4 regions of the Arthrobacter sp. P4_H3 genome follow, and region 1 is predicted to be linked to each of the others. Evidence: riboswitches for the same ligand, from Rfam matches in the RefSeq annotation. Region 1 holds a riboswitch; each other region holds the start of a gene.
The links. A riboswitch is a leader RNA that binds a small molecule or an ion and turns the genes downstream of it on or off. The one in region 1 is predicted to bind thiamine pyrophosphate.
Positions count from the first base shown of each region.

Region 2: another riboswitch for thiamine pyrophosphate. It lies ahead of AC1DRE_RS10275 (ECF transporter S component); the one in region 1 lies ahead of thiD (bifunctional hydroxymethylpyrimidine kinase/phosphomethylpyrimidine kinase).
Region 3: another riboswitch for thiamine pyrophosphate. It lies ahead of thiC (phosphomethylpyrimidine synthase ThiC); the one in region 1 lies ahead of thiD (bifunctional hydroxymethylpyrimidine kinase/phosphomethylpyrimidine kinase).
Region 4: another riboswitch for thiamine pyrophosphate. It lies ahead of thiO (glycine oxidase ThiO); the one in region 1 lies ahead of thiD (bifunctional hydroxymethylpyrimidine kinase/phosphomethylpyrimidine kinase).

Region 1 covers NZ_JBFUKK010000001.1:638,576-646,225, forward strand. Annotated here, with positions in the region: gene obgE (GTPase ObgE) at 1-448, opposite strand, end outside; gene rpmA (50S ribosomal protein L27) at 566-829, opposite strand; gene rplU (50S ribosomal protein L21) at 891-1,199, opposite strand; gene thiD (bifunctional hydroxymethylpyrimidine kinase/phosphomethylpyrimidine kinase) at 1,523-3,115, opposite strand; TPP riboswitch at 3,098-3,195, opposite strand; gene AC1DRE_RS02960 (Rne/Rng family ribonuclease) at 3,301-6,561, opposite strand; gene AC1DRE_RS02965 (vitamin K epoxide reductase family protein) at 7,033-7,650, shown strand, end outside.
Region 2 covers NZ_JBFUKK010000005.1:456,446-464,095, reverse strand. Annotated here, with positions in the region: gene AC1DRE_RS10310 (Na+/H+ antiporter subunit A) at 1-2,091, shown strand, start outside; gene AC1DRE_RS10305 (Na(+)/H(+) antiporter subunit C) at 2,088-2,690, shown strand; gene AC1DRE_RS10300 (Na+/H+ antiporter subunit D) at 2,687-4,381, shown strand; gene AC1DRE_RS10295 (Na+/H+ antiporter subunit E) at 4,378-4,923, shown strand; gene AC1DRE_RS10290 (MrpF/PhaF family protein) at 4,920-5,198, shown strand; gene mnhG (monovalent cation/H(+) antiporter subunit G) at 5,188-5,595, shown strand; gene AC1DRE_RS10280 (DUF4235 domain-containing protein) at 5,683-5,946, opposite strand; TPP riboswitch at 6,121-6,264, shown strand; gene AC1DRE_RS10275 (ECF transporter S component) at 6,337-6,969, shown strand; gene AC1DRE_RS10270 (ABC transporter ATP-binding protein) at 6,986-7,650, shown strand, end outside.
Region 3 covers NZ_JBFUKK010000002.1:377,845-385,494, forward strand. Annotated here, with positions in the region: gene AC1DRE_RS05040 (alpha/beta fold hydrolase) at 1-696, shown strand, start outside; gene thiC (phosphomethylpyrimidine synthase ThiC) at 665-2,548, opposite strand; TPP riboswitch at 2,543-2,650, opposite strand; gene AC1DRE_RS05050 (amidohydrolase family protein) at 2,736-3,818, shown strand; gene AC1DRE_RS05055 (VOC family protein) at 3,903-4,778, shown strand; gene AC1DRE_RS05060 (hypothetical protein) at 4,892-5,329, shown strand; gene rpsP (30S ribosomal protein S16) at 5,514-5,936, shown strand; gene AC1DRE_RS05070 (RNA-binding protein) at 5,938-6,180, shown strand; gene rimM (ribosome maturation factor RimM) at 6,322-6,900, shown strand; gene trmD (tRNA (guanosine(37)-N1)-methyltransferase TrmD) at 6,901-7,650, shown strand, end outside.
Region 4 covers NZ_JBFUKK010000002.1:26,564-34,213, forward strand. Annotated here, with positions in the region: gene AC1DRE_RS03505 (ferritin-like domain-containing protein) at 1-559, shown strand, start outside; gene thiE (thiamine phosphate synthase) at 556-1,275, opposite strand; TPP riboswitch at 1,302-1,421, shown strand; gene thiO (glycine oxidase ThiO) at 1,408-2,715, shown strand; gene thiS (sulfur carrier protein ThiS) at 2,712-2,948, shown strand; gene AC1DRE_RS03525 (thiazole synthase) at 2,954-3,769, shown strand; gene AC1DRE_RS03530 (4a-hydroxytetrahydrobiopterin dehydratase) at 3,800-4,465, shown strand; gene AC1DRE_RS03535 (hypothetical protein) at 4,497-4,799, opposite strand; gene AC1DRE_RS03540 (DUF3107 domain-containing protein) at 4,848-5,072, opposite strand; gene AC1DRE_RS03545 (TetR/AcrR family transcriptional regulator) at 5,124-5,810, opposite strand; gene moeB (molybdopterin-synthase adenylyltransferase MoeB) at 5,877-7,076, shown strand; gene AC1DRE_RS03555 (glutamyl-tRNA reductase) at 7,206-7,650, opposite strand, start outside.

The sequences.
Region 1 (7,650 bases):
TGGATTCGCCTTCGATGCCGAGCAGGGCGAAACCCGGGGCGCGGCGCTTCTGCGAGGACAGCGCGGCGTTGCCCAAACCGCCCGGGCCGCCAGCGGCCGCGATGAACTCAGTGCCTTCGCCGACGAGGTCGGCCAGCACGCGGCCGTCCTTGGTCTTGACTACGGTTCCTTCCGGAACGGGGAGGATCAGCGTTTCGCCGTTCTTCCCGCCGCGCCAGTCACCCATGCCGGGTCCGCCGTTGGTGGCATGGCGGTGGGGTGCGTGGTGGTAGTCCAGCAGCGTGGTGGTCTGGGCGTCAACGCGCAGGATGACGTCGCCGCCGTCGCCGCCGTTACCGCCGTCGGGACCGCCCAGGGGCTTGAACTTTTCGCGGTGGACGGAGACACAGCCGTGACCGCCGGTACCGCCGGATACGTGCAGTACTACCCGGTCTACAAAGCTCGCCACGTGAATCTCCTCTGTGCATAACCTGACCGTCTTGGACGCCCAAATTGATTGTAATGCGGTTAAAAGAACAGTGGAGCGGGCCATCAATGGCCCGCTCCACCGGTTCAGATCTTGTTGTTACTCTGCAGCTGCAGCAGCAACGATGTTCACGACTCGACGTCCGCGGCGGGTGCCGAATTCGACGGCGCCGGGGGTCAGTGCGAACAGGGTGTCGTCGCCGCCACGGCCAACGCCTGCACCCGGGTGGAAGTGGGTGCCACGCTGGCGGACGATGATCTCGCCTGCGGAAACTACCTGGCCGCCGAAGCGCTTGACGCCGAGGTACTGGGCGTTGGAGTCACGACCGTTGCGAGTGGAACTCGCGCCTTTTTTATGTGCCATTTGAAATGCCTGCCTTAAAAATTCTGGGGAATCTGCTGAAAACCTGAAAAGTAACGGAAGGTTACTTGATACCGGTGATCTTGACCTTGGTCAGTTCCTGACGGTGACCCTGGCGCTTCTTGTACCCGGTCTTGTTCTTGAACTTCTGGATGACGATCTTCGGACCACGAAGGTCCTGAAGGATCTCAGCCGTAACCGTTACCTTGGCCAGGTCCGCAGCGGCAGAGGTGACTTTGTCACCGTCTACCAGGAGCAGTGCGGGCAACTCAATGGTGCTGCCGGCTCCACCGGGGACGCGGTTCAGGGTAACGAAGTCTCCAACGGAAACCTTCTCTTGGCGGCCGCCTGCGCGGACAATCGCGTACACCACTGGGGAACTCACTTCTCTCGACGTTTATTACTAGATTTGCGTGCGGAACCTGGGTCCAATTGTTTGGCCTGGCTCACGCTGTGCCTCAACGCCGGTGGATTCCCCGGGGGAACCCATGAGTTATCCCACGAACAATTCCGTTTGTCATTCCAAACAGTCTGATCCGGGGTCATAACCCAAGTGTTGGCGTAAGCACCGAAGATCTAGAATACGCTAATTTTGCCTTCGGCCGCAAATGAGGCTGGCTCCGGTGGTAGTACGTGATAGGCGACACTCCGTGTATTACGGCCTGCCACTGCAACGACTTCCGGAACCGTGCCCCACTATCCTACCGGCTTTGGAAGGCTTTCCGGTTCAGCGTGCAGGCGCGGCGCGTCGAAGAACTTCACCTCGTACCGGCAGGACTGCCGGAAGGCCACCCGCATTGCCTGCCGTTCCATTTCCGAGGCAGCCCGGGCGGCGTCGTCCGTGATCCGCACCGCCTGCCTGGTGGCGGCGGCGAACTCCTCGTCCGCGTACGTCCGCAGCCAGTCGGCATACGGGTGGCCGGACGGCGATCCTGCGGCCAGGAACTGCCCGTGCAGCGTGGCCCCCACTTCGGCGTACAGCCAGAAACACGGGAGTACCGCTGCCACCAGCACTCCGTAGCTGCCGGAAACAGACGAGGCCAGCAGGTGGTCCACATAGGACTTGGTCACCGGCCCCAGTCCGGAGTCCACCGTCCGCGTGCTCAGCCACGTCCGGTGCAGTTCGGACTCGACTTCGAGGCATTGCTGGGCCGACCGCGCCCAGAACAGCTGCTCGGCCTCGGTGGGGGCGATCGCGGCCGCACGCGACAGCACCCTTGAATAGCCGTTCAGGTAAAGGGCGTCCTGGGCAAGGTAATAGGCAAAATGGCGTTCCGTGAGGGAACCGTCGGCCAGGCCGCGGATGAAGTCCAGCCCGTAGATGGCGTCCAAGTCCGGCCCAGCGTCCTGCCGGAGCACCGCGGCGAACCGGCCTTCCGCCGGCACGTCCTGCCCCCTGGGCGCCAGATGGTGGAAGTGGTGGACCGGGCCGTTGCCCGTCCCCACGTCCAGCACACCGGACTCCCGGAGCGCCCCCTGCAGCCACGGTTTCACAGCCCGCAAGGACGCCTCCCAGTCCCCCAGCCTTGCCTGCACGGTGGCCATGGCGGAAGACAGGGAGCAACCGGTCCCATGGCTGTTCCGGGTGGCGATCCGGTCACCGTCGACCACCACCACATCCTGGGCCAGCAGCCCTTCGGTGTTGACGAGCGCGTCCGGGCATTCCCCGCCGTCGAGATGTCCGCCTTTAACCAGCACGGTGGTGCCGGCCTGGGCGGCAAGCCGTTTGCCCTGGGCCAGTGCCGCCTCCCAGTCGCCCGCGAGGGGCTCGTTGAGGAGCATCGCGAGTTCTGCGAGGTTCGGCGTGATCAGGTCGGCCAGTGGGAGGAGTTCACGCAGTTCCGCTTCGGCGGCCTCCTGCAGGAGCCGGTCACCGCTGGTGGCCACCATGACAGGGTCCAGAACCACGACGCCGGGACGGGACTTTGCCAGCCAGTTGCGGACGGCGGCAATCACCGCGGAGTCACCCAGCATGCCGATCTTGACGGCGTCGATGCTGATGTCATCGCTGATGGCCTCAAGCTGGGCGGTCAGGAAGTCCGCCGGCGGAACGTGGACGGCCCGGACACCGTGGGTGTTCTGTGCCGTCAGGGCGGTAATGGCGGCCATGCCGTAGCCGCCGTTGGCGGCAATGCTCTTGAGGTCCGCCTGGATCCCCGCCCCTCCGGACGGGTCCGATCCGGCGATGGCCAGCACCCGCGGGGTAGCGCGCAGGCCGGTGTCCAGGGTGGATCCGGCCTCCGTGGTGGAGGCAGGGGTGGGCAGGAATGATGAAGACAAAGGAGACATCCCTTCGCCGGTGCTAGCCGGACAGGTTCAACGGGTGTGGATCTCAGCCGGCCCTGTGCGCGGCACCCCGTGTCAGTCCCCTAGCCTAGCCGTTTTCCTTTAACGGACTCGCGGGTACGGCCCGAATCCGGCGTATTACTACGCCCGGTTCGGACCGCACCCGCGGTGTCAGTCGGCTGGTGGGATCAGAGCTCGGAGGCCGGGACTCCCACGCCGAGGATGATCGGTTCGCTGGCCGGAGCCTTTGCCCGCGCATCCTTCTGTGCCGGTTCCGGTGCCTTCGCCTCATGGGAGTGCCCTGCCGCGGCTACCGGAGCGGTCTCGTGATGTTCCACGGACGTTTCGTTCGCTGCGCCCTGGGCACGGCTGGCACTCCGGTTGCGGCGCGGACGGCGCGCCCGGCCCTGCACCGCAGTGTGGTCCGTGTAGTCGGCTTCAGCAGCCTGGGCTGCTGCCGGGGCCCGCGTTTCCGGAACCCGGGCTGCCGGGGCCTGGACCGCCGGAACAGGCTGCTCAGCCGGTGCCGCGGCGCGCTCAGCCGCTGCAGGCTCGCCAAGGTGCGCGAACGCCTCGGCCAGGCGGTCGAGGGTCAGGGCCGCACCGGTGGCCGGCGATTCCCCTGCGTGCTCAACGAACGGAAGCGCAACCTTTTCGCCGCCGAAAGTCAGGACCGCGGCCGGCCGCCCCGCGGCAGCCGCCTCGGCGTCGGACACCTTGGCGGGCCGCGCCGTGGCGGGAGCGGACTGCGCCGGCGTTGACTGGACAGCGTGTGCCTGCCCTGCCGCCTGGGCAGCGGCAGCCGCCGGGGCGGCATGGCCGGCCTCGGCGTCGTGCAGGTGGGCGGCGTGCGCCGCGGCGGCGATGTTGGCCAGCGCAGCGCGGGTAGCTTCGGCCTTGGCGTGGCGCTCGGCATCGGTGGGCTCGTGATGGACCGCGGCCGGCGTCAGCGGAGCGGCCTCGGGAGCCTGACCGCCCTTGCCGCGGCGGCGGCTCTTGCGCTCCGTCCGCGGGGCCGGCTGGCTCTCCGTCCGCGGTACGTGATGCTCGGCGGCCACAACGTTGGCGCGGCGGTGTTCCACGGGCTCGTCGTGGGTGACGATGCCGCGGCCGGCGCAGGCTTCACACTGCTCGCCGAAGACTTCCAGCAGCCCGGTGCCCATCCGCTTACGGGTCATCTGCACGAGGCCCAGCGAGGTCACCTCGGCCACCTGGTGCTTGGTCCGGTCGCGGCCGAGGCACTCCACCATGCGGCGGAGCACGAGGTCGCGGTTGGATTCGAGCACCATGTCGATGAAGTCGATGACGATGATGCCGCCGATGTCGCGGAGCCGGAGCTGCCGAACGACTTCCTCGGCCGCTTCCAGGTTGTTCTTGGTGACGGTTTCCTCGAGGTTGCCGCCGCTGCCGGTGAACTTGCCGGTGTTGACGTCCACCACGGTCATGGCTTCGGTGCGGTCGATGACCAGGGAACCGCCGGACGGCAGGAAGACCTTGCGGTCGAGTGCCTTGTGGATCTGCTCGTCGATCCGCCATGCCGCGAAGATGTCCGTGTCCTTGGTCCACTTCTCGAGCCGGCCCACGAGGTCCGGAGCCACGTAGGTGACATAGGCCTCGATCGTGTCCCAGGCTTCCTCGCCGGAGACGATCAGCTTGGAGAAGTCCTCGTTGAAGACGTCACGGACCACCTTGATGGTCAGGTCAGGTTCGCCGTAGAGCAGTTCCGGAGCGAGGATCTTGGTGGACGTTGCCTGGCCCTCGATCCCTTCCCACTGGGCGCGCAGGCGGTTGATGTCGTGCGTGAGCTCTTCCTCGGACGCGCCCTCGGCTGCGGTGCGGACGATGACGCCGGCATCCTCCGGCAGGCGGTCCTTGAGGATCCGCTTGAGGCGGTTGCGTTCGACGTCGGGCAGCTTGCGGGAGATTCCGGTCATGGAACCTCCGGGAACGTAGACGAGGTAGCGGCCCGGCAGGGAAATCTGGCTCGTCAGGCGGGCGCCCTTATGGCCGACCGGGTCCTTGGTGACCTGGACCAGCACGGAGTCGCCGGACTTCAGTGCGTTCTCGATCCGGCGCTGCTTGCCTTCGAGGTTGACCACGTCCCAGTTGACTTCACCGGCGTACAGCACGGCGTTCCGGCCGCGTCCGATGTCCACGAAGGCGGCTTCCATCGACGGCAGCACGTTCTGGACCTTGCCCAGGTAGACGTTGCCGATCAGGGAGTCCTGCTGGGTCTTGGACACGAAGTGTTCCGCCAGGACGCCGTCTTCGAGGACGCCGATCTGGATTCTGTCGTCGCGCTGGCGGACGATCATCTGACGATCCACGGACTCGCGGCGGGCCAGGAACTCGGCCTCGGTGATGACGGTGCGGCGGCGTCCGGTATCGCGGGATTCGCGGCGGCGCTGCTTCTTGGCCTCCAGCCGGGTGGAGCCCTTGACGGATGTGACGCGGTTGTTGACCGGCGCCTCGCTGACGGCGCGCGGGGCACGGACACGGGTCACGGTGTTGGGCGGGTCGTCGCCTTCCCCTCCGGTGAGCTCAAGATCCTGGTCGCCGCGGCGGCGGCGGCGACGGCGGCGGGACGTCACGCCGTCCTCAGCGGTCCGGGTGGACTCCTCATCGGCGTCCTCGGCGTCTTCGGCCTCGCCGGTTGCTTCGCGGTCGGCCACGCGGCTTCGGCCGCGGCGCCCGCGGCTGCGCCGGCGACGGGCGCCGCCGGAGTCAGCATCGCCGTCGTCGCCGGTTTCTTCCTCGTCAGGTTCCTCGGCCGCAGCAGGGGTGACCGCGGGGGCCGGGGCCGCGGGGCGGACCACGGTGCTCAGGTCGGGTGCCTGGAAAATCATGGAAGTGACCGAGCCGGGCTCAAGGAAGAGCGCGCCCACCGGGCTGGCCTCCGCGGTGGCGGGCTTTTCAGCCACGGCTTCCTCCGGTGCTGCCGTTTCAGCAACGGGCGCGGTCTCCTCGGCGGGTGCGGCCTCCTCGAGGGGCGCAGGCTCGGCGACCGGCGCAGGTTCTTCGGCGGGGGCCGGTTCAGCAGCGGGTTCGGTGACGGCCACTTTTGCGGGGGCCTTGGCACGCGAGGCACGGCGGCGGACGGGCTTTTCAACGACGGCGGCTTCAACCGGGACGTCTTCCATGGGTGCCGCATCAGCAGGAGTTGCGTCTACCGGAGCAGCTGCGGCGTCCTCGGCGAAGACCGGGAGCGGCTCGGCAGGCTCGACTTTCCTGCGGGAACGGCTGCGGCGCGCCGGGGGCTTCTCCTCTGCGGCGGGATCCGTCGCAGGCGCCTCCGCCGGAACTGCCTCCGGTTCGCCGGCTTCGACGGCCTCCACCTTGGGGGCGGCCTTGCGCCTTGTCCGGGTCGCCTTCTTCGGCGCTTCCGGAGCTACTGCTTCTACGCTGGCAGCGGTTTCTTCATTAACGGCTAGAACCTGGTCATTATCCATATGTGGCGACACTCCTGCCCCTGATGTACCGCCACATCCGGCACCCATTGGGGCACATATTTGTCAAAACCCGCAGGCGTTGACAGAAGTCAATTGGATACCCTCAGGTTCGCACCGGCATTGGGGTGCGGCAGCCCTGGAGGGCCGGCGACGTCGTTCTGAAACCCGTTGTTCCTCAAGCCACAACCAGGTGCCGTCCAATGGCATTGCGGGAAAGCCGGGATCTATCGTGGATCCGGACCGTGCCCTGCTCATCATTGGCGGTCTTACAAACGAGCCACCGGACCGGAATCCGAATGTGGATCGTATTCCAGCCAGCTTCATTCTCTCATACGCTCAGTCCATCGCGGCGGATGCAGTGCCGGTCAACTTACAATCAGGGCGCGGCCCGGCTGCAGTCTGTGCGTCCCTTCCAGCCTCCGGCGTTACAATCAGGGCGAGGAGCCCTCGAGAAAAAGGACGCAACATCCCATGCCCAGCATCTCCAATTCCACGCAGGACAACAGGGTGGGCAGTGGCCTCCGCGAGCGTGCAGCGGCCCAGGAAAGCCTGCCTCCTATGACCAGGGACAAGCGCTTCGGATGGCTCCTGGTGATCACCGGCATCGTCGGCTGGCTCGCCTCGGGCGCCCTCGTCCTGGAAAAGCTCGAGGTCCTCAAGGATCCGAACCATGTAACGGCCTGCGACATCAATCCGTGGGTTTCGTGCGGCGCTGTCATGCAGACCCCGCAGAGTTCGGTCTTCGGCTTCCCGAACATGTTCATTGGCATCGTGGCGTTCGCCGTCATTATCACCACGGGCATGGCTGTTCTTTCCGGCGCCAAGTTTGCCCGCTGGTACTGGCTCGGCCTCCAGGCCGGTGTGACGCTCGGCTTTGCCTTCGTGGTGTGGCTGTGGTCGCAGGCCCTGTATGCCATCCATATCCTCTGCCCGTTCTGCATGGTGGTCTGGGCCGCGATGATCCCGCTCTTTGTGTGGGTCACGGTCCGGAACATCATGCACGGGGTGATCAAGGTTCCGGCCGGACCCGCCAAGATCGTGGGCGACGCCGGCTGGATCGTCACGGCCCTGCTTTACGTGGCCGTCATC
Region 2 (7,650 bases), on a different contig from region 1:
CTGGGCTTCCTCACCATGGTGGTGGGGCTCGGCAAACCGGATGCTGCGCTGGCGGGGCTGGCCCTGCTCCTGGCCCACGGGCTCTTCAAAGCCACCCTGTTCCTGGTGGTGGGCATCATCGACCACCAGTCCGGAACCCGTGACCTGCGCAAGTTGTCCGGGGTCTACAAGTCATCCCGTGCGCTGGCTGTCGTCGCGGCCATCGGTGCCGCCTCGATGGCCGGAATCCCCCCGCTGGCAGGCTTTGTGGCCAAGGAATCAGTGTTCGAGGCCTTCGTGCACTACGGCACGTCCCCTGACTCCGCAGGCCAGCCCAACCCCTGGGGACTCGTGGTGCTTGCCGGGCTGGTGCTGGGATCCATCCTCACCTTCGCCTACAGCGCACGTTTTATGTGGGGCGCCTTCGCAGCAAAGCCGGGCATCGAGCCCACACCGTTCAAGGCCATCAAGCCGTCCTTCCTTGCCGCCCCGGCGCTGCTGAGCCTGCTCACCATCGTTTACGGCCTGTGGCCGGCGCCGGTGGACGAGTGGATCCAGCCGTACGCCGCGGAATTCGTGCACGACGGCGGCGATCCGGGAAGCGCGGCGGGGCACCTCGCGCTCTGGCACGGGTTTACCCCCGCACTCGGCCTGACGGCCATCACCTTCGTGCTGGGTATGGCCATGTTCTACGGACGCAACCTCGTGGCGCGGGGTCAGAGCCTGGTGCCGGCCTGGGTGGACGGCGACCGCGCCTACCAGGTAACCATCGGCGCCCTGGATGACGTGGCAGTCTGGGTCACGGGACGCACGCAGCGTGGTTCGCTGTTCTTCTACCTCGCCGTGATTCTCACAGTGGCGTTCGTGCTTCCCCTCACCGCCCTGATCATTGCAGGGAAGCCCCTGCCGGACGGCCTGTACTTCATTGATCCCAATTCGCCGCTCCAGCTCGTGGCGGGGGCCGGCATCGTGATCGGGGCGCTGGCTGCCGTGCGGGCGAACAAGCGGTTCCTCGCGGTACTGATGGTCTCCGTGACCGGCTACGGCATCGCCCTCATGTTCGCACTGCAGGGTGCACCGGACCTGGCCCTGACCCAGATGCTGGTGGAAACCATCATCCTGGTGGCGTTCGTCCTGGCCATGCGCAGCCTGCCGGCCGAGCTCCGGGACCGCACCGGCGGCAAGTACCGCGTGATCCGCGTGATCATCGGGGTGGCTTTCGGCGTCACCATGATCTTCGTTGCCATCTACGCCATGGGCGCCCGGATCGCGACGCCCGTCTCCCTGCAGTTCCCGCGGCTCGCCTACGACGGCGGCGGAGGACTCAACGTCGTGAACGTCACCCTCGTGGACATCCGGGCGTGGGACACCTTCGGCGAGATCTCCGTGCTCGCGCTGGCCGCCACCGGCGTGGCCAGCCTCATCTTTGTGAAGGGGCGCGGCGACGGCATCCGGTCCTCGTCTTCAGTTGCCGAAGGCACGGTGGGCCGGCGGTCCGTTGCCGGCCAGAGCTCCCGTGACAGCGCCGCACTGGCCCTGACCCGCAAGTTTGCAGCTTCCAGCCGGGACGCCTGGCTCGTCGCAGGACGCACCTTGGCTCCCGAACGGCGCTCCATCATCTTCGAAGTGGTCACCCGGCTGGTGTTCCACTCAATGGTCGTTTTCTCCATCTACCTCCTCCTCGCCGGCCATAACCTTCCCGGCGGCGGCTTCGCCGGCGGGCTGATGGCCGGGCTTGCCCTGACCATCCGCTACCTCGCCGGCGGCCGCTTCGAATTGCGGGAGGCCACCCCGGTGGGCGCGGGAACACTCCTGGGCATCGGGCTGGCCACGGCCGCGGCGTCGGGGGTGGTTCCGCTGCTGCTCGGCGGCCAGGTCTTCCAGAGCGCCATCATCGAACTGTGGATGCCGGTGTTCGGCGACATCAAGTTTGTCACCTCGACCATTTTCGACATCGGCGTCTACATCGTGGTGGTAGGGCTGGTGCTGGACGTGCTGCGCAGCCTTGGCGCCGAAATCGATGAACACTTTGAAGAGAGCCCGGCCGGCGAGACCGAAGGCCAGGAACCGGACGGGGTTCCCGCGGAAACCACCGGGAGGGGGAAAGCATGAACGTCAACCTGACACTGCTGACGGTCATGGGAGCCCTCTACGCCTGCGGCATCTACCTGATCATGGAACGCAGCCTCACCCGGGTGCTCTTGGGCCTGATGCTGCTGGCCAACGCGACCAACCTGCTGATCCTGGCCACCGGCGGCTACGCCGGCCTGGCACCCATGTTCAGCAAGGACACGGACCCCCGGGATTACAACGACCCCCTCCCGCAGGCGCTGATCCTGACCTCGATCGTGATCTCCTTCGCGGTGACTGCGTTCATGCTGGGCATCATCTACCGTTCATGGGTGCTGGCCCGCCGCGATGAGATCCAGGACGACGTCGAAGACCTCCGCGTGGCCGAAACCCCCAGCTTCGATGCCGAGGACGATTCCGAGATCCCCGTCGAGACGTCCGAGTTTCCGCTGACCATGATCGGATCCGACGGCCGGGGAATTTCCGATTCGGGTGTTTCCGGCGACAGCGCTTCCGGCGACAGCCCGGAGCACGCCACCGTGAAAGCGGGGGACCACAGCATCCGCGCCAAAGACGCCGCCGCGGAAGAACAGCCCGGCTCCCAAAACGTGACCCCCGGCCCCGAAGGAGGTGTGAAGTGAACATCGCAAGCTTTGCCCCGCTCGCCGTCGTACTTCCCATCCTCGGTGCCGCCCTGACGTTCGTGCTGATCCGGCACTCGCGGGCCCAGCGGGTGGTCAGCATCACGCTGCTGTCCCTGACCCTCCTGCTGGAGTGCATCCTGCTGGCTTCGGTGTGGGACGGCGGAACCGCGGCCGTCAACATCGGCGGCTGGCTGCCGCCGTGGGGCATTGTGATGGTGGTGGACCAGTTCTCCTCGCTGATGCTGGTGGTCTCCTCCACGGTCAGCCTCGCGGTGCTGGTGTACGCCACCGGCCAGGGCATGGCCGACGGCGACCAGGACGCCCCGCTGTCGATCTTCCACCCCACCTACCTGATCCTGGTGGCCGGGGTGTCCAACGCGTTCCTGTCGGGGGACCTTTTCAACCTCTATGTGGGGTTCGAGATCCTGCTGACGGCCAGCTACGTGCTGATGACCCTCGGCGGAACCGGCCCCCGCATCCGCGCCGGGGTGACCTATGTGGTGGTTTCCGTGGTGTCGTCGGTCCTGTTCCTGATCGCGATCGCGATGATCTACGGGGCGACCGGAACCATCAACATGGCGGACCTGGCCATCAAGCTGGCGGACCTGGATCCGGGAACGCAGATGCTGCTGCACGTGATGCTGCTGGTGGCTTTCGGCATCAAGGCGGCCGTCTTCCCGCTGTCCTTCTGGCTGCCTGACTCGTACCCGACGGCGCCGGCTCCCGTCACTGCGGTGTTCGCCGGCCTGCTGACCAAGGTGGGCGTCTACGCGATGGTGCGCACCGAGACTCTCCTCTTTCCGGGGGACTCGCTGAACACTCCCCTGATGGTGGCAGCGCTGCTGACCATGGTGGTGGGAATCCTGGGTGCGTTGGCGCAGAGTGACATCAAGCGTCTGCTCTCCTTCACCCTGGTAAGCCACATCGGCTACATGGTGTTCGGGCTGGCCATGTCCTCCGTGGCGGGACTGGGCGCGGCGGTGTTCTACGTGGCCCACCACATCACCATCCAGACCAGCCTGTTCCTGGTGACGGGCCTGATCGAACGACGCGGCGGAAGCTCATCGATCGACCGCGTTGCCGGGCTGGCCAAGCTGTCCCCGGTGCTTGCCCTGCTGTTCTTCGTTCCCGCCATGAACCTGGCCGGGATCCCCCCGTTCTCGGGCTTCCTGGGAAAGCTTGGGCTGATGCAGGCGGGCGTGGAGCTCGGCACACCGCTGGCTTATGCCCTGGTGATCGGCGGCGTCCTGACCAGCCTCCTGACGTTGCTTGCCGTAGCCCGCGTATGGAACCGTGCATTCTGGCGCAAGCCCGAGGACGCCGAGAACCCGGATCCGGTGCTGCTGGCCTCCCCTGAGGACTCCGATTCGGGCGACCGCGCGGGCAAGCGCAACGTCACGCTCCTGCCGCGGACCATGGTGGGATCAACCCTGGGGTTGGTGATCTTCGGCGTGGCGCTTACCGTCTTCGCCGGGCCGCTGTTCCGGGTGGCGGACCAGTCCGCCGTCGAGATGCTGGACCGGTCCGGCTATATCCAGGCGGTGCTGGGCGGGAACGCGCCGGTGCCCCCGATTGCCGAGCCGGAACCTATGCAGCCTGAACCTATGCAGCCTGAACCTGCCCGGTTTGAACCTGCCCGGTTTGAACCTGCCCGGTTTGAACCTGCGCCGCAGGAGGCGCAGAAATGAGCCGACGGCGGATCTCGATCCGGCAGGAGCTGCCGCTCCTGGTCTGGCTGGTGTTTGTCTGGGCGGCGCTCTGGCAGGACTTCAGCCCCGGCAACCTCCTGTTCGGGGCGCTCATCGCCGTGGTGGTGGCCAGGCTGTTTTACCTGCCCCCGGTGGAACTGGGCGGCCGCTTCAGCGTGGTGCGTGCCGTCCCGTTCGCGGTCGTGTTCCTGGGCAAGGTGGTGGCCGCCAGCTTCCAGGTGCTCTACCTAGCCGTGGCCCGCGGTCCTAAGGTGAGCAACGCCGTCGTGGCCGTCCAGCTCCGCAGCCATTCGGACCTGATGGTGACCGCCACCGGCCACGTCATCTCACTGATTCCCGGCTCCCTGGTGGTGGAGGTGGACCGCTCCACGTCCACCCTGTACATCCATGGACTGAACGTCCGCAACGGGGACGACGTGATGAGCCTGCGTAAGGAAGTCCGCGACACCGAGGCCGGGCTGATCCGGATCATGGGCACCCAAGAGGAACTTGCCGAACTGAAACAGGAGGTGGGCTCATGATGGAGATCGTGCTGACCGTGACGGCTGGGATCCTGTCCCTCGCGGCGGCCGGGGCAATTGTCCGCATCGCCATCGGCCCGTCCCTGCTGGACCGGGTCCTCGCCTCCGACGTGCTGCTGGCCATCATCGGGGCCACGCTCTGCATAGACATGGCCGTCAACCGGCACCTGAACAACCTGATGCTGCTCGTGGCGCTGTCCATCATCGGGTTCATCGGGTCCGTGACCGTGGCCCGCTTCGTGGCGGACCGGCGGGAGCAGCCCAATGAATCCTGAGGTTTCCGGTGTGGACACAGTCATCGACACGGTCTCAGCCGTCTTTATGGTGGTGGGCGCCGTGATGTCCCTCGGCGCGGCCGTTGGCCTGCTGCGCTTCCCCGACCTGATGAGCAGGATGCACGCCGCCACCAAGCCCCAGGTGCTGGGCCTCTTCCTGCTTCTGGCAGCGGTGGGCCTGCAGCTGCGGACCTGGTGGGTGTGGCCCGTGTTGTTCGTGGCGTGGATCTTCCAGGTGCTCACCGTGCCGGTGTCCGCGCACATGGTGGGCAGGGCCGGCTACCGCACCAAGCACCTGCACAGGGAACTCCTCACCACGGACGAGCTGGAAGCCGTGGTGCAGAAAGCCGCCGACAAACGTGACGCGGACGACGACGAAGCAAGCGGCCGGGCCTAACTTCCCATGGAGTTTTTGTCCAGATAACGCGACTTCGAGCCCGCTCATCGGCCATTATCTGGACAAAAATTCCAATAAGGGTGTGGGCTAGACGATGTCCTGGCTCTTGGCGAAGCGGGTGATGGCACGCTGGGTGCCGCGGTTGGCCAAAACCTGGATGATCGCGCTGACGGCTGCCGAAATCAGGGCAAAGGTCAGGGCGCTGCGCAGGGTGGTGGGAACGTCATCCTTGTCGCCTTTGGGCGGCTTCCTGCCGGTGACCTTTTCCCAGATGACGTCAACGGCCTTGGTGCCGGCGAATCCGGCCAGCAGGCTCACTCCGGTTCCAAGCAGCTTGATGAAAAGACTCATTCCAGGTACTCCTAAGACGGCGGAAACAGGGCTTCCCCTAGCCTAGCCCCCTCGGTGCGCGGAGCATGGTCAGCCTTCCCCCGGAACAAGGCGGCGGGCCACCCGATTGTGACAACTTCCCCCGGGATTTCGCGGGCTCCCGGGTGTAAACTGATCAACGCCCACAAGGGCGATTTGATACGACAGGGGAGCGTCGCCGTCGGGCATCACTGGAGCAGTCCAGGGGAACCGGAGGCGGGCGCTGAGAGTGCGGACAGCCGCAGACCCTCGAACCTGATCCGGTTAGTACCGGCGCAAGGGAGTCGAGTTCTCAGAGTGTCCGGCAGCAGGCGGCGGAAGCCGCGGTCCGGCCGGGAAGCACTCTCCCCTCCTGTACCTCAGGAGGAAGACATGACTGATATTTCTGCAAAGCAGACGTTGCACCACGGCAAGAAGAGCTGGCGCGTGGTGGACATTGTTGTTGCCGCGTTGATCGCCGTGGCCGGCGGCGTTATTTTCTGGGCATGGTCCCAGGGTGCCGCCGCTGTTTCACCGCCCATCAACGCCGTTTACCCGCCGCTGACCGGCCTCATCGCCGGCGGCTGGATGATTCCCGCCGTCCTAGGCATGCTGATCATCCGCAAGCCGGGCGCTGCCATCTTCTGCGAAACCGTGGCTGCCACCGGGGAACTGATCATGGGCTCGCAGTACGGTGCGTCCGTGCTGTTCTCCGGCTTCGTCCAGGGCCTTGGCGCGGAAATCATTTTCGCCGTGTTCGTCTACAAGAAGTTCAATCTGCCCGTTTCGCTGCTGGCCGGCGCCGCTGCAGGCTTCTTCTGCGGACTGAACGATGCGTTCGCGCCGTGGGGCTGGAACATCGCGTACGCTGCCGGTGACAAGCTGGCCTACATCATCTTCACCGCCATCTCGGGCGCCATCATCGCCGGGGGGCTGTCCTGGATCGCCACGCGCGGCCTGGCCAGGACAGGTGTGCTGAGCTCCTTCGCCTCCCGCAAGGCAGCCACGGAGCCCGTCTTCTCCTGATGACGGCACACTGCTCATGACGTTTACCGACAGCGTCCGCCCCGCAGCGGTCACGGCGCGGGGCTGGGGCTGGCGGCACGCCGGCCGGTCCCAGCCGGCAGTCCATGGCCTCGACCTGGACATTCAGCCGGGCGAACGCGTACTGCTCCTCGGCCCCTCCGGCGCGGGCAAGTCCACGTTGCTGCATGCCCTTGCCGGAGTGCTCGGTGACAGCGACGCCGGCGCCCACCACGGGGGCACCCCGGACGCCGAGGACTCCGACGAGACGGGCGCCCTGCTGATCGACGGCGCCCCGCCGCGCGCCCAGCGCGGGCGGGCGGGGCTGATGCAGCAGGACCCGGAGACGCAGGTGGTCCTCTCCCGTTTGGGGGACGACGTCGCCTTCGGCGCCGAAAACCTGTCCGTACCGCGCGGGGACATCTGGAAGCGTGTGGGGGAGGCGCTCGACGACGTCGGGCTGGCCCACCTGCCGCTGGACCATCCGACGTCGGCCCTGTCCGGCGGCCAGAAGCAGCGTCTGGCGCTGGCCGGCATCCTCGCCATGCGCCCGGGACTGTTGCTCCTGGACGAACCCACGGCCAACCTCGACCCCGCCGGTGTGCTGGAGGTCCGCGACGCCGTGGGCCGGTGCCTGGACAAAACGGGGGCAACGCTGGTGGTGGTGGAGCATCGCGTGGGCGT
Region 3 (7,650 bases), on a different contig from region 1:
GCCTTCGGGTCCGCCGCGTGGCCCAAGCAGCACGGCATGGCCTTGGCCTACGACGCTCTGTTCCTTCGCCGCCATGGCTTTGACACTGCCGCGGAACCCCTCGAATCGGACTTCCAAGCCGACGCCGACATTGTCCTGGGTGCTTTGGCTGACGAGGGCCGGGGCGCTGCCGGCGGGCATGTTGTGGCGCATTCCCAAGGTGCCATTGCGGCCATGATGGCGGCCGTCGAACAACCGGCCCTGGTGCATTCACTCACCCTCGTGGAGCCCGCCTGCCTGTCCCTGACTGCCGAACTGCCGGCCACCGCCGCACACCGTGCCCTCATGCAGCCGCTGTTTGATGTGCGGCACCAGCTCGCAGACGATGACTTCCAGCGGGAGTTCGTCCGGCGGGCGTTCTCCGTGCACAGCGACAACCCGGCGACGCCGGAGGCGCGGAGCGCCGCCCGCCGGCTCCGGCTGCAGGCACCTCCGTGGGAGGCTCCGCTTCAGATCGTGCCGGGAGTCCCCACCCTGGTGCTCACCGGAGGCTGGGAACCGCTTTATGAGGAAATCGCCGGCTACCTGCGCGAAACCGGTGCCCTGCACCGCGTTGCCGCGGGCGGACACCGGCCTCAGGACTCGGTGGAGGGCGACCGGGTCATCCGGTCGTTCATCGCAGAGGTCAGCCGGCGTCAGCACTCACAGGCGTCTTAGCGGTTCCTTCACCGGCAGTGCTGCGCGCGCCCGGCCCCTTCGGGTCGGGAAGGCTAAGCTCCGGCAGGTAGACCTTGCCGCCCGCGGCAAGGAATTCGTTGCTCTTCTCGCGCATGCCGGCAGCCATCTCGGCGAGGGCCGTCTGGGCCTCGGCTGAACCGTATTCGTCCCTGATGTCCTGGCTGATGCGCATCGAGCAGAACTTGGGACCGCACATCGAACAGAAATGAGCAGTCTTCGCCGGCTCGGCAGGCAACGTCTCGTCATGAAACGCTTCCGCGGTGACCGGGTCCAGCGACAGGGCAAACTGGTCCCGCCAGCGGAATTCGAACCGGGCCTTGGACAGCGCGTCGTCACGTTCATGCGCGCCGGGGTGGCCCTTGGCGAGGTCGGCCGCATGGGCGGCGATCTTGTAGGTGATCACGCCGGTCTTGACATCGTCCTTGTTCGGAAGCCCGAGGTGCTCCTTGGGTGTGACATAGCAGAGCATTGCCGTGCCGTAGCGGGCGATTTCCGTGGCGCCGATGGCGGAGGTGATGTGGTCGTAGCCCGGGGCTATGTCCGTAACCAGGGGCCCGAGGGTATAGAACGGGGCGCCCTTGCACAGTTCCTGCTGGCGTTCCACGTTCTCGCGGACCAGGTGGAACGGCACGTGGCCGGGGCCCTCCACCATCACCTGCACGTCGAACTCCCAAGCGCGCTGCGTCAGCTCGGCCAGGGTGTCCAGTTCGGCGAACTGGGCGGCGTCGTTCGCGTCCGCCGTCGCACCCGGCCGCAGTCCGTCGCCCAGCGAGAACGCGACGTCGTACTTGGCGAAAATTTCGCACAGCTCGTCGAAGTGGGTGTACAGGAAGTTTTCCTGGTGATGCGCCAGGCACCACCCCGCCATGATGGCGCCGCCCCGGGACACGATTCCGGTGACCCGCTTGACCGTGAGCGGAACATAGCGGAGCAGCACGCCGGCGTGGATGGTCATGTAGTCCACGCCCTGTTCGCACTGCTCGATCACGGTGTCCCGGAAGATCTCCCAGGTGAGGGCGTTGGCCTCGCCGTTGACCTTCTCCAGGGCCTGGTAGATCGGTACCGTGCCGATCGGGACCGGGGAGTTGCGGATGAGCCATTCCCGGGTGGTGTGGATGTCGTCGCCGGTGGAGAGGTCCATCACCGTGTCGGCGCCCCACTGAGTGGCCCACTGCAGTTTGTCCACTTCCTCGGCAATGGAGCTGGTAACCGCCGAGTTGCCGATGTTGGCATTGATCTTCACAAGGAAGGCCTTGCCGATGATCATCGGTTCGGATTCCGGGTGGTTGATGTTGTTGGGGATGATGGCGCGTCCGGCAGCCACTTCGCTGCGGACCAGCTCCACATCGCAGTTCTCGCGGAGGGCAACGAACTGCATCTCGGGCGTCACCACACCCTGCCGTGCGTAATGCATCTGTGTGACAGTCTTGCCCTCGACGGCGCGGCGGGGCACCGGCTGCGCGCCCTTCCACTCTGCGGACGCGGCGCCGCGGCGCACTGCCGACTTGCCGTCGTCGAGCAGGTTCCGTTCCCGGCCGCTGTAGGGCTCGGTGTCGGACCGCGATTCGATCCACCGGGTCCTGAACGGTTCCAGGCCCACCACGGGATCGCTTCCGGGCCCCGCTGTCCGGTACACCCGGAACGGGGGGTTGGCGGCGCCGCCCGGAGAGTCCTCCAAGGCAATTTCGGTCACCGGCACCTTGATCCCGGTGGCCTCGTCGGCGATGAACGCCAACGAATGGGACTTCAGGGACTGCGTTTCAATCGTGCCCGGCTTGCCGGAATCGGCGTCGTTTTGGGCAGGGATCAGCTGTGTTTCTTGTGTATTCACGGAATACTCACTTCCTTCGCCGGCATTACCCGGACAGGTTCAACGGTCGCAGGCCGCGTCAGCCCGATCTCAGCCCCTGCAAGGGCACCCGTGTGGTCGTAAACGAAGCTACCACAGGGCCGGGCGGTGCCCTTGTCACATGGCGCTCAAGTCCGGCGGCGGCAGCCCGCCGGACTAGGCTTGAACCATGGCTGGCATTATCGAATTCAGCGGGACCGTGCTCACCGCCCCGGACCAGGAACGGCATGGCCTTTGGGCTGTCGACGGCAGGCTGACGTTCAAGCGGCCGGCCGTTCCCGCTGATGTTGTGCTGGACGGCTGGGTCCTGCCGGGCCTGGTGGATGCGCACTGCCACATCGGGCTCGGACCCGCCGGTGACGTTACCGAGTCCCTGGCCGAAGAGCAGGCCATGACGGACCGGAACGCCGGCGCCCTGCTGGTCCGCGACGCCGGCGCCGTGCACGACACCCGCTGGCTCCAGCACCGCCCCGAACTGCCCAGGATCATCAGGGCCGGCCGGCATGTTGCCAGGAAGAGCCGCTACCTGCGGGGATTCGCCGTCGAGGTTGAACCGGACAGCCTGGTCGAGGCAGTGCGGAAGCAGGCACTCGCGGGCGACGGCTGGGTCAAGCTGGTGGGGGACTGGATCGACCGGGGCGCCGGCGACCTAGCGCCGTCGTTCCCCGCCGCCGTGGTGCGGGACGCTGTCCGCGCCGCCCACGATGAAGGCGCCAGGGTGACCGCGCACTGTTTCGCCGAGGACACGCTGGATGACATGCTCGACGCCGGCATCGACTGCATCGAACACGGAACAGGCCTTCTCCCGCGGCATCTGCCCCGGTTCGTGGAACAGCGCGTCCCGATTGTTCCCACGCTCATCAATATTGCGACCTTTCCCGAAATCGCTGACCGGGCCGACGCGAAGTTCCCGCGCTACGCGGCGCACATGCGGGCGCTGTGGCAGGGGCGGAACGAGCGGATCCTGGAAGCCTACGAAGCGGGCGTGCCGATCTACGCCGGGACCGATGCGGGCAGTGTCATCGGCCACGGACGGATCGTGGACGAGATCCACGCGCTGCATGCTGCCGGCCTGCCGCCGGAAGCGGCGCTGGACGCGGCGTCATGGGCAGCGCGGGAATGGCTGGGGGCTGACGGCATCGCGGAAGGCGCCAGTGCCGACGTCGTGCTGTGCGCACAGGACCCGCGGATCAGTCCGGCGACGCTGCGGGATCTCAAACACATCGTTCTTCGGGGCACTCAGCTCCGCTAGGAATAAATTGAAGCTTCAAGTAATTTAACTCTATGTAATCGTCGCCGGACGCCGGTGGCGGAGTTTCGTGAGTTTGGAGTTGCCATGACCGCAGAATCCAGCAGCAAGGACCTGCTGCCCGCAGATCTCGCCATGGGCACGGTGATGCTCAAGGTGGGGAACATGAAGCTGATGACGGACTATTACCAGCGGGCGCTCGGGCTGGAGCCGGTGGCCGAGCAGGACGGCGGCATGTACCTTGGCCGGCGCGGAAGGCCCTTGGTCCACCTCGCGCCGGCCCCCGGACTGAACTTTCCCGCCCGGGGTGAGGCCGGACTGTTCCATACGGCGCTGTTGTTCGAGGACCGGGCGTCGCTCGCGGCCACGGTGGCCTCCGCAGCCCGGTACGAACCGGGTCTGTTCACGGGCAGCGCGGACCACCTCGTCAGCGAGGCCTTCTACTTCAGCGACCCGGAGGGCAACGGCATCGAGCTCTACTGGGACCGCCCGCGTGAGGCCTGGGCCTGGGAGGGCAGCAACGTGGTCATGGACAGCCTTGCCCTGCCGCCGCAGAGGTTCCTGCAGGAACACCTGACCGAGGAGGCGGTGAGCGGTCAGCGGGAGACGCGGGCCGGCGTCGGGCACGTCCACCTCCAAGTCGGCGATGTGCGATCAGCGCACGACTTCTATGTGGGCACGCTTGGTTTCGAGAAAACTGCAGGATGGCACGGGCAGGCCCTGTTCGTCTCGGCCGGCGGCTATCACCACCACATGGCCATGAACGTCTGGAACAGCAGGGGCGCAGGGCCGCGGCAGGACACGCTGGGCCTGGGTGAAGTCCTGATCGAAGTTCCCGAGGGGGACGACGTCGGCGCGCTCGCTGACCGTTTGCGGGTGGCCGGCGTCCAGTCCCACCACACGGGGGCGGAGCTGCGGTTCGAGGATCCGTGGCGCAACCGGATCCGCGTCGCGGTCCGCTAAGGGTGCGCTGACCAGCAAGTCCATCTGGGTTAGGCTGAATCCGGAAGGCCCCGGGCAGCCGCAAAGCTGCTCGTCAGGACCATCACACCGCCGACGGAATGAGGATGATTTCCATGGGTTTCACCGAAATCTTTGTTTCCACCCACGATGAGGCGCTCAAGCGCGCGGGGGTACTCGACGGCGGGGGGCCTGCGGCTCCGGAGGCGCTACGGATTCCGGACATCAGCGATTTTGAAATTGAACAGCTCGGCGACCTGGCTGGCACAGCGGTGCACGCGGCGGGCGCGGACTACGAACTGGCCATGGTGGATGTGGCCAGCGATTCACTGCTGGGCGTGCCGGAGGCCATGGTCCGCGCGCTGGCGGAACTCCTCAGCTATGAGACCGAGGGCGAGGGCAACATCCTGGAGGATGTGGCGGCCAGATGGGCGGCGGAGGAGGACATGCCCTTCGGGTCCGAGGAGGCCCTCGGCTATGTCCAGAGGCTTGCCCAGCTTGCCGGCAGCGTGGACCCCAATGCCCGAACCGGGCTGTACGTCTGGTCGTCCTGACCGGGCCGCTGCGTGTCAAGTCGAAATCCCGGCGTTGATCTGGCACAATGAACAGGTACTCGATCTGCGTGGCCCCTCTCTCCGCGTCCGGATCCTGTCCTTATAGAACCCCCTAGTACGGCCCGCCCCACGGGTGCAGAACGCCGGGCTCGACCCCGTTTCAGAAACAGGAGTGACCACAAAAGTGGCCGTAAAGATTCGCCTTAAGCGCTTCGGTAAGATGCGCGCACCGTACTACCGCATCGTCGTCATGGACGCACGCTCCAAGCGTGATGGCCGTGCCATCGAAGAAATCGGCAAGTACCACCCGACCGAAGAGCCCTCGTACATCGAGGTCGACACGGACCGTGCCCAGTACTGGCTCGGCGTCGGCGCACAGCCGTCCGAGCAGGTCGCCGCGATCCTCAAGATCACCGGTGACTGGCAGAAGTTCAAGGGTCTCCCCGGCCAGGAGGGCACCTTGAAGACCAAGGCTCCCAAGGCTGCCTTCGTTACGCCGGAAAAGGGTTCCGTGATCATCCCTGAAGCCATCACCAAGAAGGCCAAGAAGGACGACGCCGCCGAGGCCCCCGCCGACGCAGCAGCAGAGACCACCGAGGCTGAGTAAATTGCTGGCAGAAGCGCTCGAACACCTAGTCCGCGGGATCGTTGACAGTCCTGAGGACGTCAAGGTCAGTGCGAAGAACAACCGCCGCGGGGACACCCTCGAGGTGCGCGTTCATCAGGACGACCTCGGACGGGTGATCGGTCGTCAGGGCCGCACGGCACGCGCATTGCGCACCGTCGTGGCGGCGCTGGCCGGCGGCGAACAGGTCAGGGTCGACGTCGTCGACACAGACCGCCGCCGGTAAACGCCCCGCAATATTTGTCTCAAGTCCGGCCCCTTCACCAGATCATGGTGGAGGGGCCGGACTGTTTTCAGCAAGACCCGGCGCGGCAGTAGGCGCGCACAGTAGAACCCGAACAGAACGACTCCCGGAACAGAGGAACAGATGCAGCTTCAGGTGGCACGAATCGGCAAACCGCACGGCATCCGCGGTGAAGTGACCGTCCAGGTCCTGACCGACGCGCCGGAGGACCGCTTCATTCCAGGCACGGAATTCGTGGTTGAGCCCGCATCCGTGGGAACGCTGACCGTGGACAGCGCCCGCTGGAACAAGGACATCCTGCTGCTGGGTTTTGAAGGCATCGAGACCCGCAACCAGGCCGAAGCCCTGCGCGGCGCGAAACTGTTCATCGAGACCGAAGAGCTTGATGAGGATGACGACGAGGGCTGGTATGAGCACGAGCTCGTCGGCCTCGACGTCCGGGTGGGCGACGCCGTTGTGGGCAAGGTTTCCGGGCTGCACACCCTTCCGGTCCAGGACCTCATCGTCGTGGAAGCAACCGACGGCAAAGAGATCCTGATTCCTTTCGTCGAAGAGATCGTGCCCGAGGTCAACGTCGGCGAAAAGTACATCCTGGTCACCCCGCCGCCCGGGCTCTTCGACATCAACGCTGATGAGTCCGGCGAAATGACGGAGGCCGGCGACGCCGGATCGGGCAAGACCGAGGCCGGAGACAACGCGTAAATGAGGATCGATGTCGTCAGCATCTTCCCCGAGTACCTTGCGCCCCTGGAACTTTCCCTGATCGGGAAGGCGCGCCAGGACGGCCTGCTGGACCTTAACGTCCACGACCTCCGGGAGTTCACCACGGACAAGCACCGGACGGTGGACGACACCCCGTACGGCGGCGGCGCCGGCATGGTGATGAAGGCTGAACCGTGGGCACAGGCGCTGGCCTCGGTGGCCGCGGCCGGGGACCCCGACCCCTCCCGCAAGCCGGTGCTGATCGTCCCGTCACCCGCGGGCGAACGGTTCACCCAGGCGCTGGCACACGAGCTCGCGGAGGAAGAACAGCTGGTTTTCGCCTGCGGCCGGTACGAGGGCATCGACGAGCGGGTCATCGAGTGGGCGGATGAGCACTTCACTGTCCGGCCCATGAGCCTGGGGGACTACGTCCTTAACGGCGGCGAAGTGGCGGTCCTGGCCATGACCGAGGCCATCGTGCGGCTTCTTCCCGGTGTTGTCGGCAACCCGGAGTCCCTGGTCGAGGAATCCCACTCTGACGGTCTCCTGGAATACCCTGTGTACACCAAGCCCTCCAGCTGGCGGGACCGCGAGGTTCCGCCCGTGTTGTTGAGCGGCAACCACGGCAAAATTGCCCAGTGGAGGCGCCACGAGCAGTACCGGCGCACCGCCGAAAGGCGGCCGGACCTGCTCGAGGTGTTCGACGCCGGAAAGCTGCCGCGCGCGGACCGCACCGCGCTCGGGGACCTC
Region 4 (7,650 bases), on a different contig from region 1:
TTCGCCCACCCTCCACGACCGCGCCGTACTTGGCAGGATTGCCGTGGTTGAGTTCCGGCACTACGAGCTGGTGAGCTCCCGGCTGGCCAGTATGAACATCGATGCCGAGGACGCCATGCTGCCGTTCCAGGCTGCCGTGGACTACTTCCACTCGCGGACACGCCCGGCGGACTGGTTCGAATCCCTGATGAAGGCCTACGTCATCGACACGGTCTCAGCCGACTTTTACCGGGCCATCTCGCAGTATGTGGATTCCGCCACGCGCGAACTCATAGAACAGATCCAGGACTCCGAAGAGACCACCGAGGTCCTTCGCGAACGGCTCAAAAGCGCCCTGGCCGATGACCCCAGGCTCGCGTCGAGACTTGCGCTCTGGGGCAGGCGGCTGCTGGGCGAAGCATTGACCCAGGCACAGCGCGTCAGCTACGAGCACGCCTTCCTGGCAAGCCTGATCGGCGGCGAGGACAACGCCACAGCGAAAGAGCTGGTCAGCGGGCTGATCTCCGGCCTGGCGCGGAACCATTCACGGCGTATGACGCAGCTCGGCCTGACCGGCTAGACGTCCTGCTGGCCGGCGTCGAGCGCCTCCAACAGCGACTTGGCCGCTGCGGCCGGGTCGTCTGCCTCGGTAATGGCGCGGACCACCACGATGCGCTGCGCTCCGGCAGCCACGACTTGTTCAACGCTGCCCAGGTCGATGCCGCCGATGGCGAACCACGGCAGCGGCGAACCGCCAGCGGTCGCTCCATCCGCGCGGTCAGCTGTTTTGCCTGTTGTTTTGCCGATGGCACTGGCCGCGTAGCGGACCAGGTCGAGGCCGACGGCGGCCCGGCCCGGCTTGGTGGGAGTGGCCCACACCGGCCCCACGCAGAAGTAGTCCAGTCCGCCGGGACCGGCAGAGTCGGCGATGGCGGCGTCGATCTGCTCCGGGCTGTGGGTTGACAGGCCGATCACGGCGTCATCGCCGAGGAATTTCCGGGCCGAAGCCAGGGGAAGGTCCTTCTGCCCGATGTGGAGAACCGGGGCGCCGGCGAGCGAGGCGATGTCGGCGCGGTCGTTGACCGACCACAGCCGGCCGTGGCGGCGTGCCGCAGCCTCCAGCACTTCAAGCAGCTCGAGCTCTTCGGCGGCCTCCAGGTTCTTGTCCCGGAGCTGGATGATGTCAACGCCGCCGGCATAGGCGGCATCGACGAAGTCCCCGAAATCGCCCCGGTCGGTGCGGGCATCGGTGCAGAGGTACAGGCGGGCGCTGGTGAGGACGGCGTGCTCGGTCATGTCACCAGCCTAGTTCCTCTAAACTGGGGTGGTACCGCGGGAGCCCGCCGCAGCTGTCACAAAGCTGCAGGGCTGAGAGGGCGTCAGAGCCGACCGCTTGACCTGATCCGGTTAGTACCGGCGTAGGGAAGGATGACAATGAACCCGCAACCCGCAGCAGGCCTTCCCGCCGCACGCGCCCGGGAAATCAACGCCGACGTCGCCGTCATCGGCGGAGGGGTCATCGGCCACGGCATCGCCTGGGAAGCCCGGCAGTCCGGCAGGTCCGTGGTGCTCATCGACGACGCACCGGGTACTGGCGCCAGTTGGGCCGCCGCCGGCATGCTGGCGCCCGTGAGCGAACTCCATTACCAGGAGGAACAGCTCCTGGAACTCATGCTCCACTCCTCGGGGCTGTGGCCCGCCTTCGCCGCAGGCCTCGAGGCGCAGGATACCGGCGCCGGAGCCGCCGGCACCGGCTACCTCACGACGTCGACCCTCGCCGTCGGGGCCGACGCCGCCGACCGCCGGGCGCTTGCCGACCTGCGGGGAGTCCAGCAGGCAAGCGGCCTCACAGTGGAACCGCTGACCGTCAGGGAAGCACGGGCCCGCGAGCCGCTGCTGAGCCCCGGGATCTCCTGCGCCTTCGACATTCCGGCCGACCACCAGGTGGATCCCCGCCGGCTCCTCGCCCTGATCGCAGAGTCCCTGGCAGGTACCGCCGTGCATGAGCGGGCCGCCGGCCTGCTCTGGGAGGACGGGCGGGTCAGCGGGGTCGGCCTGGCCGGGGGAGGCACCGTGAACGCCGGGGAGACCATCGTTGCCAACGGGCTGGGGTCTGCGGCACTGGGCGGGCTGCCACCAGGCCTGAGGCTGCCGCTCCGCCCGGTGTACGGTGACATCCTGCGCCTGCGTGTTCCCGCTTACCTGCAGCCGCTGGTGACATCAACTGTCCGCGGCATGGTCCACGGAATCCCCGTCTACATCGTTCCCCGGCAGGACGGAACGGTGGTGATCGGGGCGACGCAGCGCGAAGACGCCCTCGCCGCTGCGGACGTTGAAGGCACCGGCACTGAACCGGCGGCACCTGCCGAAACCGCCGTTTCAGCCGGCGGCGTCTACCAGCTGCTCCGCGACGCGCAGGTGCTGGTGCCGGCCGTCGCTGAACTGGAGCTCCTGGAAGCCACCGCCAGGGCCCGTCCGGGAACGCCGGACAACGCGCCGCTGCTGGGGCGGGTCGCGGACGCCCGCACCGGCCGGGACATTGAAGGGCTGATCATTGCCACCGGATTCTTCCGTCACGGCGTCCTGCTGACGCCTGCGGCCGCTGCCATCTGCAGGCAGCTGATGGACGGCAACGCCGACCCGCGCTGGGCGCCGTTCCGGCCTGACCGGTTCTCCCGTTTTCCGGCACCGTCCGCAACCACAGTCACAATTGACCCGAACAAGGAAACAGCATGAACATCAAACTGAACGGCACGGTCCACGCGGTCGACGACGGCGCGTCCGTCACCACCCTCATCAGCCAGGTCACCGGCAGGAACCTCGCCCCCAACGGGCAGGCTGCCGACGGCCAAAAACTGGGAGTGGCGGTTGCGAGAAACTCCGAGGTAGTGCCGCGCAGCCAGTGGTACGTCACGGCGCTCGCCGAGGGCGACGACGTCGAACTCGTTACAGCGGTACAGGGAGGTTGAGCATCATGGCAGGAAGTACTGTTGCCGGCACGGCACAGGCACAGCAGGCGGCGGACCCCTTCATTGTGGACGGTGTTCCGCTGGGGTCCCGGCTGATCATGGGCACCGGCGGTGCGCCCAGCCTGGACGGGCTGGGCGCGGCACTAATCGCTTCCGGCACGGAGCTGACCACCGTGGCCATGCGCCGCTACTCGCCGGCCGAAACAGGCTCGCTGTTCCAGCTCCTGGTGGACCACAACATTCGGGTCCTGCCCAACACCGCCGGGTGTTTCACGGCCAGGGACGCAGTCATGACGGCGGAACTGGCGCGGGAGGCGCTGGAAACGGACTGGGTCAAACTTGAAGTGATTGCCGACGAACACACGCTCCTGCCGGACGCCGTGGAGCTGGTGGACGCCACCGAGCAACTCGTCAACCGCGGGTTCAAGGTGTTCGCCTACACCAACGACGACCCCGTGCTGGCGCTGCGGCTGGAGAACCTCGGAGCCACCGCCGTGATGCCGCTCGGCTCACCCATCGGTACCGGCCTGGGCATCCTGAACCCGCACAACATCGAACTCATTGTTTCCCGCGCATCCGTTCCCGTGGTGCTGGACGCCGGCATCGGCACCGCGTCCGATGCGGCGCTCGCCATGGAACTGGGCTGCGACGCCGTCCTGCTGGCCACAGCGGTCACCCGGGCGCAGAACCCGGCGATGATGGGGGAGGCCTTCAAACACGCGGTCATCGCCGGTAGGCTGGCGAAAGCGGCCGGCCGGATTCCGCGTCGCGAGCATGCTCTGGCGTCGTCGGCCATGGAAGGCCGGGCGGAGTTCCTCTAGGCAGTCCGAGACCATCCAAGGGAGCCAACGGTGACCGGCAAGGAAGACGTTCTTACCCGACCACGGATTGACGCCGCGCTGGCGGACCTTCCCGACTGGAGGTACCGGCTGGGCGGCCTCGTGACCGTCTACAAGACGCCCACGGCGGCCGGTGCGCTGGAGCTGATTGCCGCCGTCGGGCGCCTGGCCGAGGAACAGAACCACCACCCGGACCTGGACTGGCGCTACAACAGGGTCTTCATCCGCTTCACGTCCCATGACGCCGGCACCGAGGTAACGCAGCGTGACGTGGCCGCCGCGGCGGCGGTCAGCCAGGCGGCCGCTGCTGCCGGGGCCGCCGCGGAACCGGGGCTATACCGGACAGTGGAGATCGTCATCGACACTGCCAATCCGGGCGAGATTTCGGAAGTCTGGCGGACGGCCCTTGGTTACCGGAAAGGCAGGTACGGGGACCTCGCTGACCCGTACGGCCGCGGGCCAGGGCTCTGGTTCCAGGAAACCGCCGCGCCAAACGAGAACCGCTTCCATCTGGACATCCACCGGAGCAAGGCGGAATCCGGCCCGGCATTGGAGAAAACCGCGGCAACCGGAGCATTAATGAACCGTGACCACGCACCCAACTGGGTGGTGGTCACGGATGCGCAGGGAAACCGGCTGTGCCTGTGCACCGAGGAAGGCCACGAACCGGACCTGTAGCCTGCGCCGCGTCCGGACCGGGACCCCGGCCCTAGAGCCTCAGCGCTGCCGTCAGCTGCTTCGTGTCGTGCAGGGCGCGCTTCCGGCCCAGGTACACCGCGGCGGCGAGTGCCGCCCCGGTGCCCAGGACCATGGGCAGCACCCACGGAATCCACGTCAGGCCGGGCTGGTAGCCAAGCCCTGCGGCAATGAAGATGATCCAGCTCAGCATCCCCACGGCGGTAGCCACTCCCGCCGGCAGGGCGATGCCGTACTTCGCGTGCCGCCGGTCGTTGGCCCAGACAACAAAGCCTGCGGCCACGGTGACCAGGGCCACGATTACCAGGGAAAGCATTCGGTGAACTCCTTGCTGCAGAGCGGGTGGGACAAGTGAAGCGGCAGCCTAGAGCTGGCCGAAACCGACGCGGCGGGCTTCCTCTGCCCCGATTTCAACGTAGCCCAGGACGTTGGCGGGAATGATGACCACACGGCCCTTGTCGTCAGTCAGGCGAAGTTCGGCGCCCTTGGCGATGGATGCCTCGACGAGCTTTGCCACAGCGTCAGCATCCTGAGCCGATTCCAGCACAATTTCGCGGCCGATGTTCTGAATGCCGATCTTTACTTCCACAGCGAGGCCTCCCAGCCAATCAAAGTTCTAAAGGTGTTCTCTATTTGTAGTCTAGGTTTCCTTGGGGAAGCGCGAGATTCCGCGCCAAGCTAAACGATAGATCAGGTCACTGGCTACATCGAGGTCCAGGTCTCCGTCCGTTTCGAGCCAGTACCGTGCACTGACCTGCGCCATGCCGGCGAGTCCGCGCCCCAGCAGCTGGGCCTCCAGAGGAGGCAGTTTGGTGTCTTCGGCGATTACGCGGGCCACGGCGTCGGCAAATGTCTTGTTGAACGTTTCCAGGCGCGAACTCACGTCGGGATCGTTGATGAGGTCCGACTCGAACACCAGACGGTGGGCCTGGTCGTCGCTGGCAATAAAGCGGTAGTAGGCCCGCATGACGGCCTGGACGCGCTCGTCATTGTCCGTGGTCGAGCTCAGGGCACCCAGCATCAGGTCAGTCAGTGAGCTCAGGTGGCTGTCCAGGAGGGCGAGGTAGAGCTCGCGCTTGGAAGGGAAATGCTGGTACAGCACCGGCTTGCTGACGTGGGCGGTCTCCGCGATCTCGTCCATGGCGGCTCCGTGGTAGCCGTTGGCGACGAACACTTCCTGGGCAGCCGCCAGCAGCTGGGCGCGACGTTCGTCACGCGGGAGCCTCGCCGAACGCGCACCGCCGGCCCGCGTCAGTCCCGCGGCTGCCTTCCCGGCCGGTGTCCGATCAACCGGTGCCTGATGAACCACTGTTGGCCTTCTTTCCATTGCAGTTACCTACACTTTACGCGCGGGTAATATGACCTGGCGGCATCTTCGGGCATACATTGAAGTATGGCTTCCATGTTCACCGCAACTGCTGTCCCTGCAACCCTGGATCCGCTCGTGGAACCGGCCGACGCACTGACTGCGGAAGAGGTCGAGCGGTATTCCCGCCACCTCATCATTCCCGAAATCGGCACGCTGGGCCAACGCCGGCTCAAGAACGCCAAGGTCCTGGTTATCGGGGCCGGCGGCCTGGGCTCGCCCGCCCTCCTCTACCTTGCCGCCGCGGGGGTGGGAACCTTGGGAATCATCGATGACGACGCCGTCGACCTGAGCAATCTGCAGCGCCAGGTGATCCACGGGGTTGCGGACGTGGGCCGGTCCAAGATCGAGTCAGCCCGGGACTCCATTGCTGCGCTGAACCCCCTGGTGGACGTGCAGCTCCACAACGTCCGGCTCGACGCCTCCAACGCACTGGAGCTGTTCGCCGGCTACGACATCATCCTCGACGGCGCGGACAACTTTGCCACCCGTTACCTGGTGAACGACGCCGCGGCCATCCTCGGAAAGCCCTACGTGTGGGGCTCCATTTTCCGGTTCGACGGCCAGGTCAGCGTTTTCTGGGAAAAGCACGGCCCTACCTACCGCGACCTCTACCCGGAGGCTCCGCCGGCCGGGTCGGTGCCGTCCTGCGGCGAAGGCGGCGTGTTCGGGATGCTGTGCGCCGCCGTGGGCTCGCTCATGGTGACCGAGGCAGTCAAGCTGATCACCGGCGTCGGGCGTTCCCTGTTGGGCCGTGTGGCGCTCTTTGACGCCCTCGGGGGCAGCTGGCGTGAGATCAAGGTGGCGCGGGACCCGGAGGCTGAGCGCGTCACTGAACTCACCGACTACGAGGCATTTTGCGGGATCGTTCCGGAGGCTGCCACAGCCAAGGAAAACACCGTCACGGCGACGCAACTGGCCACTATGCTGGCGTCGCGCAAAGCCGGCCTGAAGGACTTCGACCTCGTGGACGTCCGGGAGCCCGGCGAGCACGACATCGTCAGCATCGACGGCTCGGTCCTCATTCCGCAGGGCAGGATCCTCGCGGGGGAGGCCTGGGCCGAGCTGCCGCAGGACAGGGACATCGTGTTCCACTGCAAGGCCGGTACGCGTTCTGCAGCCGTCCTGGCCGCAGCGCGCAAGGCGGGATACCAGCGGGTCAGCCATCTCGACGGCGGCATCCTGGCCTGGGTACGGGAAGTGGAACCAGCGAAGCCGGTGTACTAGACGGTTGCCCTGTCACGACGCTCTCTCACTTTTCGCCCGCAATTCAACGACGCTCTCTCACTCTCTTGAAAGAAGTGAGAGAGCGTCGTGTAGAAACCTGCAAGAAGTGAGAGAGCGTCGCTCCGAGGGTCAGGCGGTTTCCCGCCGGGCATCGGCGGACGCCGGACCTGCCTGGCCGTGGTCCACCGGGCATTCTGCCGCCGGTGCGGCGGCGGGCTGCTCAACGGTAATGCCGTACAGCGCTTCCAGCGCGGCAATGTAGTGTTCCTGCTGGCCGTTGGAGGCGAGTTCACGGGCCCGGACCGTCGGGACATGCAGGAGCTGCTTGACCATCCTGCGCAGTGCGAACTCGACTTCCTCGGCGGCCGCCGTGCAGCCGTGGCGCGCCCGGACCTTCTCCATCTCCGCGTCCAGGACGTTCATGGTGTGGCGGCGCAGCGCAACGATGGCCGAGTCCACGGACCGCGCTTCGCGCTCCTGCTCGAAGGCTGTGGCGGCGCCGGAGACGATGCCGCTGGCCTGGGCCAGTGATTCCGCCTGCTCCTGGGGAGCGGCGAGCCGCACGGATTCGAGG